DNA from 2 places in the Lujinxingia vulgaris genome. Region 2 is predicted to be linked to the other one. Evidence: riboswitches for the same ligand, from Rfam matches in the RefSeq annotation. Region 2 holds a riboswitch; the other holds the start of a gene.
What was found. A riboswitch is a leader RNA that binds a small molecule or an ion and turns the genes downstream of it on or off. The one in region 2 is predicted to bind cobalamin.
Positions count from the first base shown of each region.

Region 1: another riboswitch for cobalamin. It lies ahead of FRC98_RS06005 (hypothetical protein); the one in region 2 lies ahead of FRC98_RS02570 (acyl-CoA thioesterase).

Region 1 covers NZ_VOSM01000002.1:594,371-599,710, forward strand. The annotation lists tRNA gene FRC98_RS05970 (tRNA-Ser) at 109-191, shown strand; tRNA gene FRC98_RS05975 (tRNA-Ser) at 248-337, shown strand; tRNA gene FRC98_RS05980 (tRNA-Arg) at 509-582, shown strand; gene tadA (tRNA adenosine(34) deaminase TadA) at 642-1,154, shown strand; tRNA gene FRC98_RS05990 (tRNA-Ser) at 1,159-1,245, shown strand; tRNA gene FRC98_RS05995 (tRNA-Ser) at 1,286-1,373, shown strand; RNA gene ffs (signal recognition particle sRNA small type) at 1,438-1,528, shown strand; cobalamin riboswitch at 1,642-1,844, shown strand; gene FRC98_RS06005 (hypothetical protein) at 2,000-2,470, shown strand; gene FRC98_RS06010 (hypothetical protein) at 2,467-3,138, shown strand; gene thrS (threonine--tRNA ligase) at 3,241-5,055, opposite strand.
Region 2 covers NZ_VOSM01000001.1:635,917-641,256, forward strand. The annotation lists gene FRC98_RS02555 (SLC13 family permease) at 1-255, opposite strand, end outside; gene FRC98_RS02560 (hypothetical protein) at 334-1,419, opposite strand; gene FRC98_RS02565 (hypothetical protein) at 1,800-2,204, shown strand; cobalamin riboswitch at 2,508-2,721, shown strand; gene FRC98_RS02570 (acyl-CoA thioesterase) at 2,853-3,293, shown strand; gene FRC98_RS02575 (HzsA-related protein) at 3,422-5,340, opposite strand, start outside.

The sequences.
Region 1 (5,340 bases), on a different contig from region 2:
GAATGACGAGGGACCAAAAAATTTGAAAAAAGCGTCTTGACGAGCACGGCGATCCGAGTATTCTCCCGACTCCCTGACGCGGCCCAGCCCGAAAGGGGGCCGGCTCCAGGAGGAGTGGCCGAGCGGTTGAAGGCACCGGTCTTGAAAACCGGCAAGCGCAAGCTTCGTGGGTTCGAATCCCACCTCCTCCGCTCTACAAAAATCCTGCTTGCAGGATGTTGTTTGATAAGTGAATAAGAACGAGTACGGAGAGGTGGCCGAGTGGCTGAAGGCGCTCCCCTGCTAAGGGAGTATACGGCTTAAAACCGTATCGAGGGTTCGAATCCCTTCCTCTCCTTCTCGACTCAACGTTCTGCCCTGGCACAGAGCTTTTGAAACGCATAAAGAGCTCGCTTCACCGCCTCGCAGAAAAATGAAAAAAGAGTCGAAAAAGTGCTTGCAAGACTGAAAAGGCGGTGTTAATAAAATGACCACGCCGGACGGAAGAACGGCAGCAAGCACATAGCACGCACCTGTAGCTCAACTGGATAGAGCAATGGTCTACGGAACCATAGGTTGGAGGTTCGAACCCTTCCAGGTGCACTTCGAAACGCTCTTAGGCTTCTAAGAGCGTTTCTTTGTTTTCGGAGTAAGGTCTTACATTGGCACGAAAGAACGTCGACACCATCTATATGATGCAGGCTCTGGAAGAAGCGGAGCGCGCGCAGGCCGAGGGCGAAGTCCCGGTGGGCGCGGTCGTTGTTCATGATGGCCAGGTCATCGCTCGCGGCTTTAATCGGCGCGAGAGCTGGCAAGACCCCACTGCCCACGCCGAGCTTATCGCGGTGCGACGCGCCGCCGAGGCTCTGGGTAGCTGGAGACTCCATGAATGTACGGTCTACGTGACCTTAGAGCCCTGTCCGATGTGCGCGGGAATGTTAGTGAACGCGCGGGTAGGACGGGTGGTCTTCGGAGCACGTGACCCGAAAGCCGGCGCAATGCGCTCGCTGTACGCGATGGGCGAAGATCCTCGATTGAACCATCGAATTGAGGTCAAAGAAGGTGTCCTTTCAGCGGCCTGCGGGCGAGTTTTGAGCGAGTTTTTCCGCACCATTCGCGAGAGACGTAAGGCGACGGTAAGTGAAGATGATTCATCAACTCAGGAATCATCTTAAGTGCGGAGGGGTGGCCGAGTGGTCGAAGGCGCTTGATTCGAAATCAAGTGTACCTTCACGGGTACCGTGGGTTCGAATCCCACCCCCTCCGTTGTTTATGCTCTTAAGATCTCGAAGGATGAGATCTTTTTGGAGAGGTGGCCGAGTGGCTGAAGGCGCACGCTTGGAAAGCGTGTATACGTTAACCGCGTATCGAGGGTTCGAATCCCTCTCTCTCCGCTCGACTCGGGTGGCCGGTTGACGGTTCACCCGGGGCCCCGCTAGGGTGGGGTTGTTCGACCCCTGAGCGGCCAGTGCGACCGCTGGCCTGGCACCCCGTCAGGTCCGGGAGGAAGCAGCGGACCAGGTTCAGGGTGTGCGCTGGCCGCTTGAGGGTCGAACGTGTTTAGTCCTACGAATCCCGCGATGCCTTTCAAAAAGGTGTCGCGGGATTTTTTTTTGCCCGAAATTCAGCGGATTTTGAGCCATCGGGCGGCGAACTGGCGAGTTCGATTGACCCGGCTCGCGTCGCGGTGCTAACAGGGCCGGGCTCGACGCGGCAGGAAGCTGGTGGAAAACCAGCGCTGCCCCCGCAACTGTGATCGGCGATGAGCGTGTCATATCCCACTGGTTCTGCATTCAGAGTCGGGAAGGGGACGCGTGAAGATGACCCGAGAGCCAGGATATTGCTGCGTGGAGATAGTTTCCCCCAATCGCTTCGGGAAGGTGGCGAGAGGAACGCAGCAGATCGAGCGCAGGCGCGCCGATCCTTGAGGTCTGAGGCCAGCTGGCCCGGGCGTTGAGTTGGGGTTGTCCCGCTGCCGACCTTCGATCGCCATCCGAAGCACGCTGTGATGGAGATCGAGATGAAGACGCTGAAAAATCGGGTGGATTTGATGGCGCTGGTGCTGGCCGCGGGCCTGTCGCTTGTGGCCTGTGGTGAGACTGACGAGCCGGCCGAGGTAGACTGCTCGACCATGCCATGCGACCCGGAGCCCGAGGAGCAGGGCATCGAGGTGGCCGGGGAGTGGGAGACGAACTTCGGCGGTCAGGAGACGATCACCGAGGAGGTCTGGGGCCCGATGCTGCTGACCGAGTACGACAACGCCGCGCGCGAGGCGATCACGCAGAACACCCCCGACGCTGAGTACGGCCCCAACACCTACAACGTGATCGTGTGGACCGAGCCGGTCGACGATTCCTTCTATTACTGCATGGTGGCCTTCGATCAGGAGACGGTGGAAGAGGCCCGTGCGATCGAAGCGGAGGCCGACGCCAGCGATCCGGAGAACGGGGGCTGCGGTGGCTTCTCCTGGACGAAGATGACGCGTCTATGAAGCATTCGGCAGCGAAACTCCTGAGCACGTTGATGCTGGCCGCCGGGGGGGCGGTGGGCTGCGGAGAAGCCGTGGACCCGGTCGATGAGACGCCGTGGTGGGAGGGGCTTCCTTACGCCACCGAAGTTGTTTCGTTTGTGCCTGGCGAGGGCTCGGGATTTGGGGAGCAGGCGATGCCCGAGGTCGTGCTGGGGCCGCCCCAGGGCAAAGGCGATCGCGCGGCTTCTCTCGATGTGCTCAGCCTTGGCGATGGCGGGGAGATCGTACTGGGCTTTGGCGATCAGACGATCGTCGACGGCCCCGGCCCGGACTTCGTGGTCTTTGAGAACGCGTTTTATGCCGATGGCGATCCGGAGCAGATTTTTGCGGAGCTCGGCCAGGTCGCCGTGAGCGAGGATGGGGAGACGTGGGTGAGTTTTGCCTGCGATTTTACCCCTGACGACGCGCCGCCTTATACCGGGTGTGCCGGCTGGACGCCGACCCGGGAGTACGATGCGCTGGAGCATCCAACGCTCTCTCTGGAGATCAGCGGCGGCGATGGTTTTGACCTCGCTGACGCAGGCTTAAGCCAGGCGCGCTACGTGCGCATCAAGGACCTCTGGGGCGTGGGTGCCACCCCCAGCCAGGGCTTTGATCTGGACGCCGTGGGCATCCTGAACGCCGAGTAAGTTCGTCTCTACAATCACGAAAAAGGCCGCGCTCCTTGAGAGGGGCGCGGCCTTTTTTTGTGTTTTGAGCCTCCGAAGAGGCTTTATTTGATCCTGAGAGGATCAATAACCGCGCTCGGCCATATCTTCGCCGTCGGGGGCATCTTCGACGATGGTCGCCAGGCCGCTGACCTGCACGTCGACATCGAGGGTACGATTGGCGATGCGCTCAAGGATCTCTTTCTTGACCTCAGCCAGCGGCAGCGTGCCGCGGCGGCCGTCTTTGTAGGTGCGCAGCGCCACGTTATGGGCCTCGGCCTCCCGGCCGCCGATGACCAGCATGTAGGGGATCTTTTTGGTCTCGGCTTCGCGGATCTTAAAGCCCATCTTCTCGCTGCGATCGTCGACTTCGACGCGCACACCGGAGCGCTTGAGATCGCGGGCGACCTCCCAGGCGTAGTCGTTCTGCTCGTCGGTGATGGGAACGATGACCGCCTGCACCGGGGCAAGCCAGGTGGGGAAGGCGCCGGCCAGGTGCTCCAGCAGGATGGCGAAGAAGCGCTCCAGGCTGCCGGCGATCGCGCGGTGAATAACGATCGGAGTGCGCTCGGCGTTGTCACTCGCCGTGTAGGTGAGCTCAAAACGCCGCGGCAGCTGGAAGTCGAGCTGGATGGTGGCGCACTGCCAGGAGCGGCCCAGGCAGTCGCGCACCTGGAAGTCGATCTTCGGGCCATAGAAGGCGCCGTCGCCTTCGTTGATGGTGAAGGGCTTGCCGGCGGCGTTGAGCGCCTCTTTCAGCGCGCCTTCGGCCTTATCCCAGAGCTCCACCTCGCCCATAAAATCTTCGGGGCGCGTGGAGATCTCCACGTCGTACTCCATGTTGAACATGCCGTAGGTGCGCTCGACGAGCTCCAGGAGCATGGAGATCTCCTGGGTGATGTGCTCCTCGGTGGTGAAGATATGCGCATCATCCTGGCAGAACTGGCGAACGCGGGTGGCGCCGCCGAGCGCGCCGGGGAGCTCGTTGCGGTGCAGGTGCCCGAACTCGGCGACACGCAGCGGAAGCTCGCGGTAGGAGCGTTTTTTGCTCTTGAAGTAGAGCATCGTGTCCGGGCAGTTCATCGGTTTGAGGCAGTAGTTCTGACCGTGGGCCTCAAGCTTGAACATGGTGTCCTGGTAGTGCTCCAGGTGGCCGGACTGCGCAAAGAGATCTTCGTGGTAGATCAGCGGGTTGCTGATCTCCTCGTAGCCCTGCTCGGCCTCGATCTCGCGAAAATAGTTCTGGAGCTGGCGGTAGGAGGTCCAACCTTTGGGGCGCCAGAAGATCGAGCCCGGGGAGAGGCGGTTAAAATCAAAAAGCTCCAGCTCGCGGGCCAGCTTACGGTGGTCGCGGCGCTTGGCCTCTTCGAGCATCAGCAGGTACTGGTCGAGCTCGTCGCGGGTCGGAAAGGCGGTGCCGTAGACGCGCTGGAGCATCGGCTGGTTTTCATCGCCTCGCCAGTAGGCGCCGGCGACCTTGAGCAGCTTGAAGTTCTTGCACTGCTTGGAGTAGCGCACGTGCGGGCCGGCGCAGAGATCGATGAGCGGGCCGCTCTCGTAGGTAGAGACTGTGTCGCCCTCGATGCCCTCAATGAGCTCGAGCTTGTAGGGCTGATCTTTGAAAAACTCGCGGGCCTTATCTTTATCCCACTCCTCGTATTTGAAGGGGACATTGGATTTGACGAGTTTGGTCATTCGCTCCTCGATCTCCTCAAAATCGTCGGGAGAGAGGGCGCGGGGGAGCTCAAAGTCGTAGTAGAAGCCGTCTTTGATCGGCGGTCCGATGGCCAGGCGAGCGTCGGGGAACATCTCGAGGATCGCGGCGGCCATCAGGTGGGCGGTGGAGTGGCGGACCCGATACAGCTTATCGGCGCGTTTATCGTTGGGTGCTTCCGCCATGGGGCTCTCCTGGGGTAAGAGGTCAATCATCATCGTGATGGCGTGCTGCGGGCGTTTCGGCGCAGCACAGCTTGAGTCGAAATCGATTCGAGCGCGCGTGAGCGCTTCACGCAGTGACTTAGACTTAGCCCGAAAGGCCGGCGAGCGTAAAGTGCAGCGAGGGGAAAGTCGATGGGGAGAGGGGGATGTGAAGGCGCAGCTTGACGATCTGCGTCTCGATCCCATTGAATAGCGCGGCCCGCGACGATGTTTGAGCCAGTTCCCCGGTCCCAGTGCCTTTCGAAG
Region 2 (5,340 bases):
CGCCGCGGGGAGCACCCCGGTGAGCGGAAAGAGCACAATGGGCACGAGCGCTGTGACGTAGATGGGGATGGCTTCGGTGAGCCACCAGATGGCCATCAAGAGGGTAATGGCCAGCGCGGCGGTGCCGGCGGCAGATAACCCCTCAATGCCCTGGCCGAGCATGATCAAAAAGAAGACCACCGGGCCGGCGATCAGGCCGATGCTTTTTGCCGGGGTGCGGGTGGGGGCGGGCGTTTCAGCTGAAGGGGGGGTCATGTGGCGAGCACTCCGAAGGAAGGAGCGCACAGATTAAGGGATGGGTGGGGGTGGTCAAGGTAGGGAGCTCATGACTGCTCAGGGGGAGCAGATCTCTGTGCACGAGAGGTCGTGGCCGATGTTGCAGGCCGACTCCCAGGTGCGGGCGGCGGCCTGGGCCTGGCCGCGCTGGCAGAGCACCACGCCCAGGGTGTGGATGATGTTGCCGTTTTCGGGGGCGAGGTCCACGGCCTTGCGAGCGATGGTCTCGGCGGTGGCGTCGCATTGGCCGGCGCCGTAGCAGCGCTCCCATGCCAGGCTGTTGCAGGCGTCGGCGTCGTCGGCGTCGCAGGCGGACTGATTGTAGATCTCGCGCGCTTCGGTGGAGTTCCAGTGGGCGTTGGCGAGCTCGCGGCAGGCTTCGGGGTTGCCTTCGGTCAGGCAGGCGTCTTCGTGAAGGTCGCGGAACATGGCCTGGCGCTCGGCATGCCAGCGCTGCTGGATGCGGTTCTGGAGTTTCTGGTGACGCTCTTTGAGGTGTTGGTCGAGCCCGATGCCGGTGCCGTGCACCAGATATTGCACGCGGGTCTGGTCGCCGACGGTGTTGACCATGGGCTGCTGGCGAGCGTGGCCAAAGAGGGTGTTGATGGCCGGGCAGGCCGCCCGATAGTCGAAGCGCCAGGCCTGTTGCGGGTCGCCTTCATGCTCCAGAGGGAACTCCATCGCGCAGGGGTACTCGGAGCAATTGACGGTGGTCTCCGGGGGAAAGACATCGGGGCACTCTTGCATGAGCTGGTCGACCATCTGCTCAAAGTTCTCGGGCCGAAAGGCCTCGTCGAGCTCGGCGGGAAAGGCCATGGGCACCTCCGGGGAGGTGCGATCGATGAGCTTTGCGAGCTCGTCGTTATGCTCGCGCAGGGCGTCGCGCTCCTGGATGGCGCTGGCGAGGGATTTCTGGGTGAGCGCGAGCGTCTCCTCGCAAGATTGGCCGCTTTTGGCCGCGGCCTCCTGCAGCTTCGCCAGGGTCTCCTCGCCCGCGCCTTCGCCCGGAGGCCGGTCCGCCGCGTTATAAGCGATCATCGTCGGACCCTCGGCGGGCTCGGATGAGAAGAGCAGGAAGGGCAGGGCGCCGGACGTGATGCCGACCACAAAGACGATGAGGTAGGAGAGGTAGGTTCGCATCATGCTATCGCTCGGACATCGATGGGCGCAGAGACAGGCAGAATGATGAGGAGAGTAGCAGACGAAACGGGGGTGTGGGAGAGGGCGCGCGCGCGGGTTGGGATGGTCGAAGGTGGTCGTTTTGTGTGGGTCGTGTGTTCATAAAATGAACATGGTCTGTGCGTTTTGCGCAGAGACATGCAAATAACGACCTAAAATCAGCATGAAACCCACCTGGCATGTGTATTGCTGAAGGGCTTGCCACCCTGATTGAGGAGGTCGTCATGGAAGCCCTGAAACTACATCAAATCGTCGTTCAACTGCTTCTTTTACTCGTCCTGAGCGTGTTCGCGTTGGGCTGCGCTGCGGGCGGGCGCGTCGGTCTTAGCGCGACCCCTGCAGAAATGGGGAATCTTTCGAGTTATCAGGCCCACGGCGCCATTGAGTTGGGCGATGATCGCACGGGGGGATTTTTGGTCTTCCAGGAGCTTCGTGTGGGCATGAAGGGCCTGGGAATTGGTGGTGGGGTCAAGTTTCCCATCTATATCGAGACGGAGAAGCTGACCTTTTACGGGGCTCCGTCCCTGGGCTTTGTGGCAGGATATGTGGGCGATGAAGAGCGCTCCGGCCTCAACGTGCGTCTGGCGGTAGGACTTGCCGATCGCCAGCATAAAGGGGGTGGGGCTCTCGATCGTTTGTTCGGGTGGGACTACGACACCCGTACGATCAGCCTGGAGGTCTCGCAGGTCATGAACACCGAGCGGTTCATGCCGACGACGCTGGTGCTCAGCGTGGGGCGGTTGCGTTGAGGGTAGGAATGGGCAGTGGTTGCCGGGCTATCGCGGCCCCTTCGGCAGCGGGCGTTTCAGTCGCGGATAAGGGGGGCGGATTGTGTTGTGGAGACACAGAGATAAAAGCGACAAAGGGGAGGAGGGCTACGGAGGATGCTGGCAGTCCACGCGCTCGGAGGAGTCTTTGTGGCTACCGCATCCCGGGGGCAAGGAGTGGCCCCGAGCATCACCGCGCGGCTTGCCCTGAGCGCATGTGCCCCCGATACTCCCCCCGCGCTGGTGTCCGCCCCGTGAGGGGCTGGCGAGTAGCCGGGAGGAATCGGCCCATGATGGCGTGTGGGTCGGGGACTTTTGGCCAGAAGAGGGAACCCGGTGAGATTCCGGGGCTGCCCCGCAGCGGTAAGCAAGAACGAAGGCCACATGAAAGGCACTGGCTCTTTTAGAGTCGGGAAGCCGTGGCCGGTAGGAGGTGAGTCCCGAAGGTGGGGCTGCCGCGCTTGCAAGCCCGAAGACCTGCCCGCGCCGGGTGATCTGAGCGAAAAACGGACCCCGTACCGACCTTGATTCTCGCGGGAGATGGGCAGGTCGCCGCGCGCGCCCCTGGATGGGGGGTGCCACGGCTCTCTGTGCATCTTCGGCCTTCATACGACTTTGAGAGGCAGACCGATGCACAGCTCCAACGACATGCTCGACCCTCAGACCCTCGCCCCCGGTCAGGTGACCGAGGTGCAGCTCATTGAGATGGTCTTTCCGCAGCAGACCAACCACTACGGCACGCTCTTTGGCGGGCAGGCGCTGGCGTTGATGGATAAGGCGGCGTTTATCGTGGCGTCGCGTTACACGCGGCGCACGGTGGTGACGGCGTGCAGCGAGCGCTGTGATTTTCATGTGCCGGTGCGTCAGGGGCAGCTCGTGGAGCTGACCGCGCGGGTGGTGGAGACGGGGCGAACCTCGGTGACGGTGGAGGTCACGCTTGTGGCCGAGGATCTTTTGAGCGGGGATCGGCAGCCGGGCACGCAGGGGAAGTTCGTGATGGTGGCGCTTGATGCGCATGGGAAGCCGACGCGGGTGCCGGCGCTGGCGACATCGGCAGAGACCTCGATGTGAGGGGAGCCCCCCCGGGGCGGAGGCTTCGGAGCGAGGGGCAGGAGCTCCAAAAAAAGCCGGCCCCCCTGGCGGGGGCCGGCTCTGGCTGATGATGCGGCAGACGTGCCGAGCAGCAGGATCGGGGTGGTTCAGTCGCTGAGCTCGAAGTAGCGCTCGCGGCGAGTCTGGTTGCCCTGCTGATCGTAGACGGTGACGGTGATGGTGCCGCTGCTCACCGGGGTCTCAAGAGGCAGCGCCCAGACGCGATCGTGGCTTTCGACGAAAAGGTCGGCCAGCTCACTTCCAGCCGGGCGGCCCTGGATCTCGAAGTCGGCGATGACCGAGGTGCGCGCCTCATCGAGGGCGGTGTAGTAGTCGAAGGCGCCGAAGCGAATCTCCTGCAGAGGCTCGCTGATGTGCCGCTCGCGGGGGCTTGCGACCACGAGGGTGGGGCGAAGGTCGTCGAGGAACCAGCCGTAGCCAGACTCGGCGGCGTCGATATGGTCGACAGGGCTGCCAAGGTCGATCCAGCGGGCGATGGTCATCTTCTCGTCATGGGTCAGCGCCGGCACGTCGGAGCCGGGCGGGGGCATGAGCTCGCCGATGTAGTCGAGATCGGAGTCGTTGGGGTGGGCACCCTCGGGGAGGGTGGAGGCGTCGCCGGGGACGCTGGCCGAGGGGTGGTCTTCGTTGCTCCAGCCGTCGAGGCGGCGGCCAAAGACCTTCCAGGTCAGCAGGCTTCGCCGCGACTGGAACTTGCGGATGGTGCGTGAGGCGTTGGCCTGGCGCCAGCGCGGGGATTCGCCCACGCGGACCAGCGGGGGGATGCCCCATTGGGCGGCCGCGTCGTTGTTGAGGCGATGCCAGGTGCCCGGATAGCCGTCGATGAGCTCGGTGTCGTCGAGCACCAGATCCATGGCCGGGCCACCGGTGCTGCTCTCGGAGTGGCAGGGGGTGCAGGAGCGCTCAAAGAGGGGCTGGATATCACGCAGGTACTCCACATCCACGGCGCGCTCAGATCGCTCGATGAGCGCCGGCTGCCCCTCATCATCACGGGTGAGCAGGGGCGTTGTGCGGGTCAAGTCCCAGATCTGGTAGTCCTCGCGTGCGGCGGCAGTCGCTTCAAAGTCCGTCGGGCTCTGGGAGTGCGCGTGGCATCCGCCGCAATCGTAGCGAACCTCACCGGGGCGAAGCTGGTGCCAGGTCTGCGAGGAATTGAGGACCATGCCGTCGCGGTCCAGGGTCTGGAAGGTGAAGGGGGTGTCGGCCGGAATTTTGGCCAGAAAACTCGTATCGGGGTTGCCATCCGGGTCGACCACAGGCTCGCCGGCGTCATCGAACTTGCGCACCGGGATCTCGCCAAGGATGCGCAGGCGTTCGTTGGCGTGGTTGGTAAACTTCACGCCGGAGTGCGTTCCGTAGCTGCGGTGGGTCGGGGTCTCCATCGCGACGATGCGCACCGCCCAGATGTCGTCGTCGGTGTAGATGCCCGAATCCGCGCCCTGCACAAACCAGTTGGAGCCGGTGTTGTTCTGGGAGGTGTTAAAGGGCTCCAGGCCGTCGAAGGCGTCTTTGCCCTGGCCGGGGCGGGTGTCGCGTTTGATGAGGCTGGCGCTGCCGAGAAGGGCGAAGGGGCTTCCCGTGGGAAGTTCGTCGGCGTGCTCCTGATCTTCGGGAAGCCAGCTCAGCCGCGCGGGCTCCTCGATGCCGTAGATGTCGCGGTAGGCCACGACCGCGCGGGGCTGTTGCTCGTTGTAGGCCGGGTCGTTTTTGATCTCGATGAGATCTTCGGGGTTGAGCACCGGCTCACCGGCGGCCAGGCGGTAGATGCCGCCGTCGTAGTAGGGGATGGGGGTGGGGCGGTTGAGGTGGTTGGCCGGGCCGGGGGTATAGACCAGCAGAAGATCGTTATGGGGGGCGGCCGAGGGGTGGGTCACCTTGCCGGTGAACTCGCCAGTGTCAGGGTGAATCGACGCGGCGCTGTCGCCGCCCAACGCGAAGGGGGTCAGCGAGTAGAGCCCCTGTGGCGAGAAGGGAAAGCGCATGTACTGCGGGTTTCCGTTGGAGT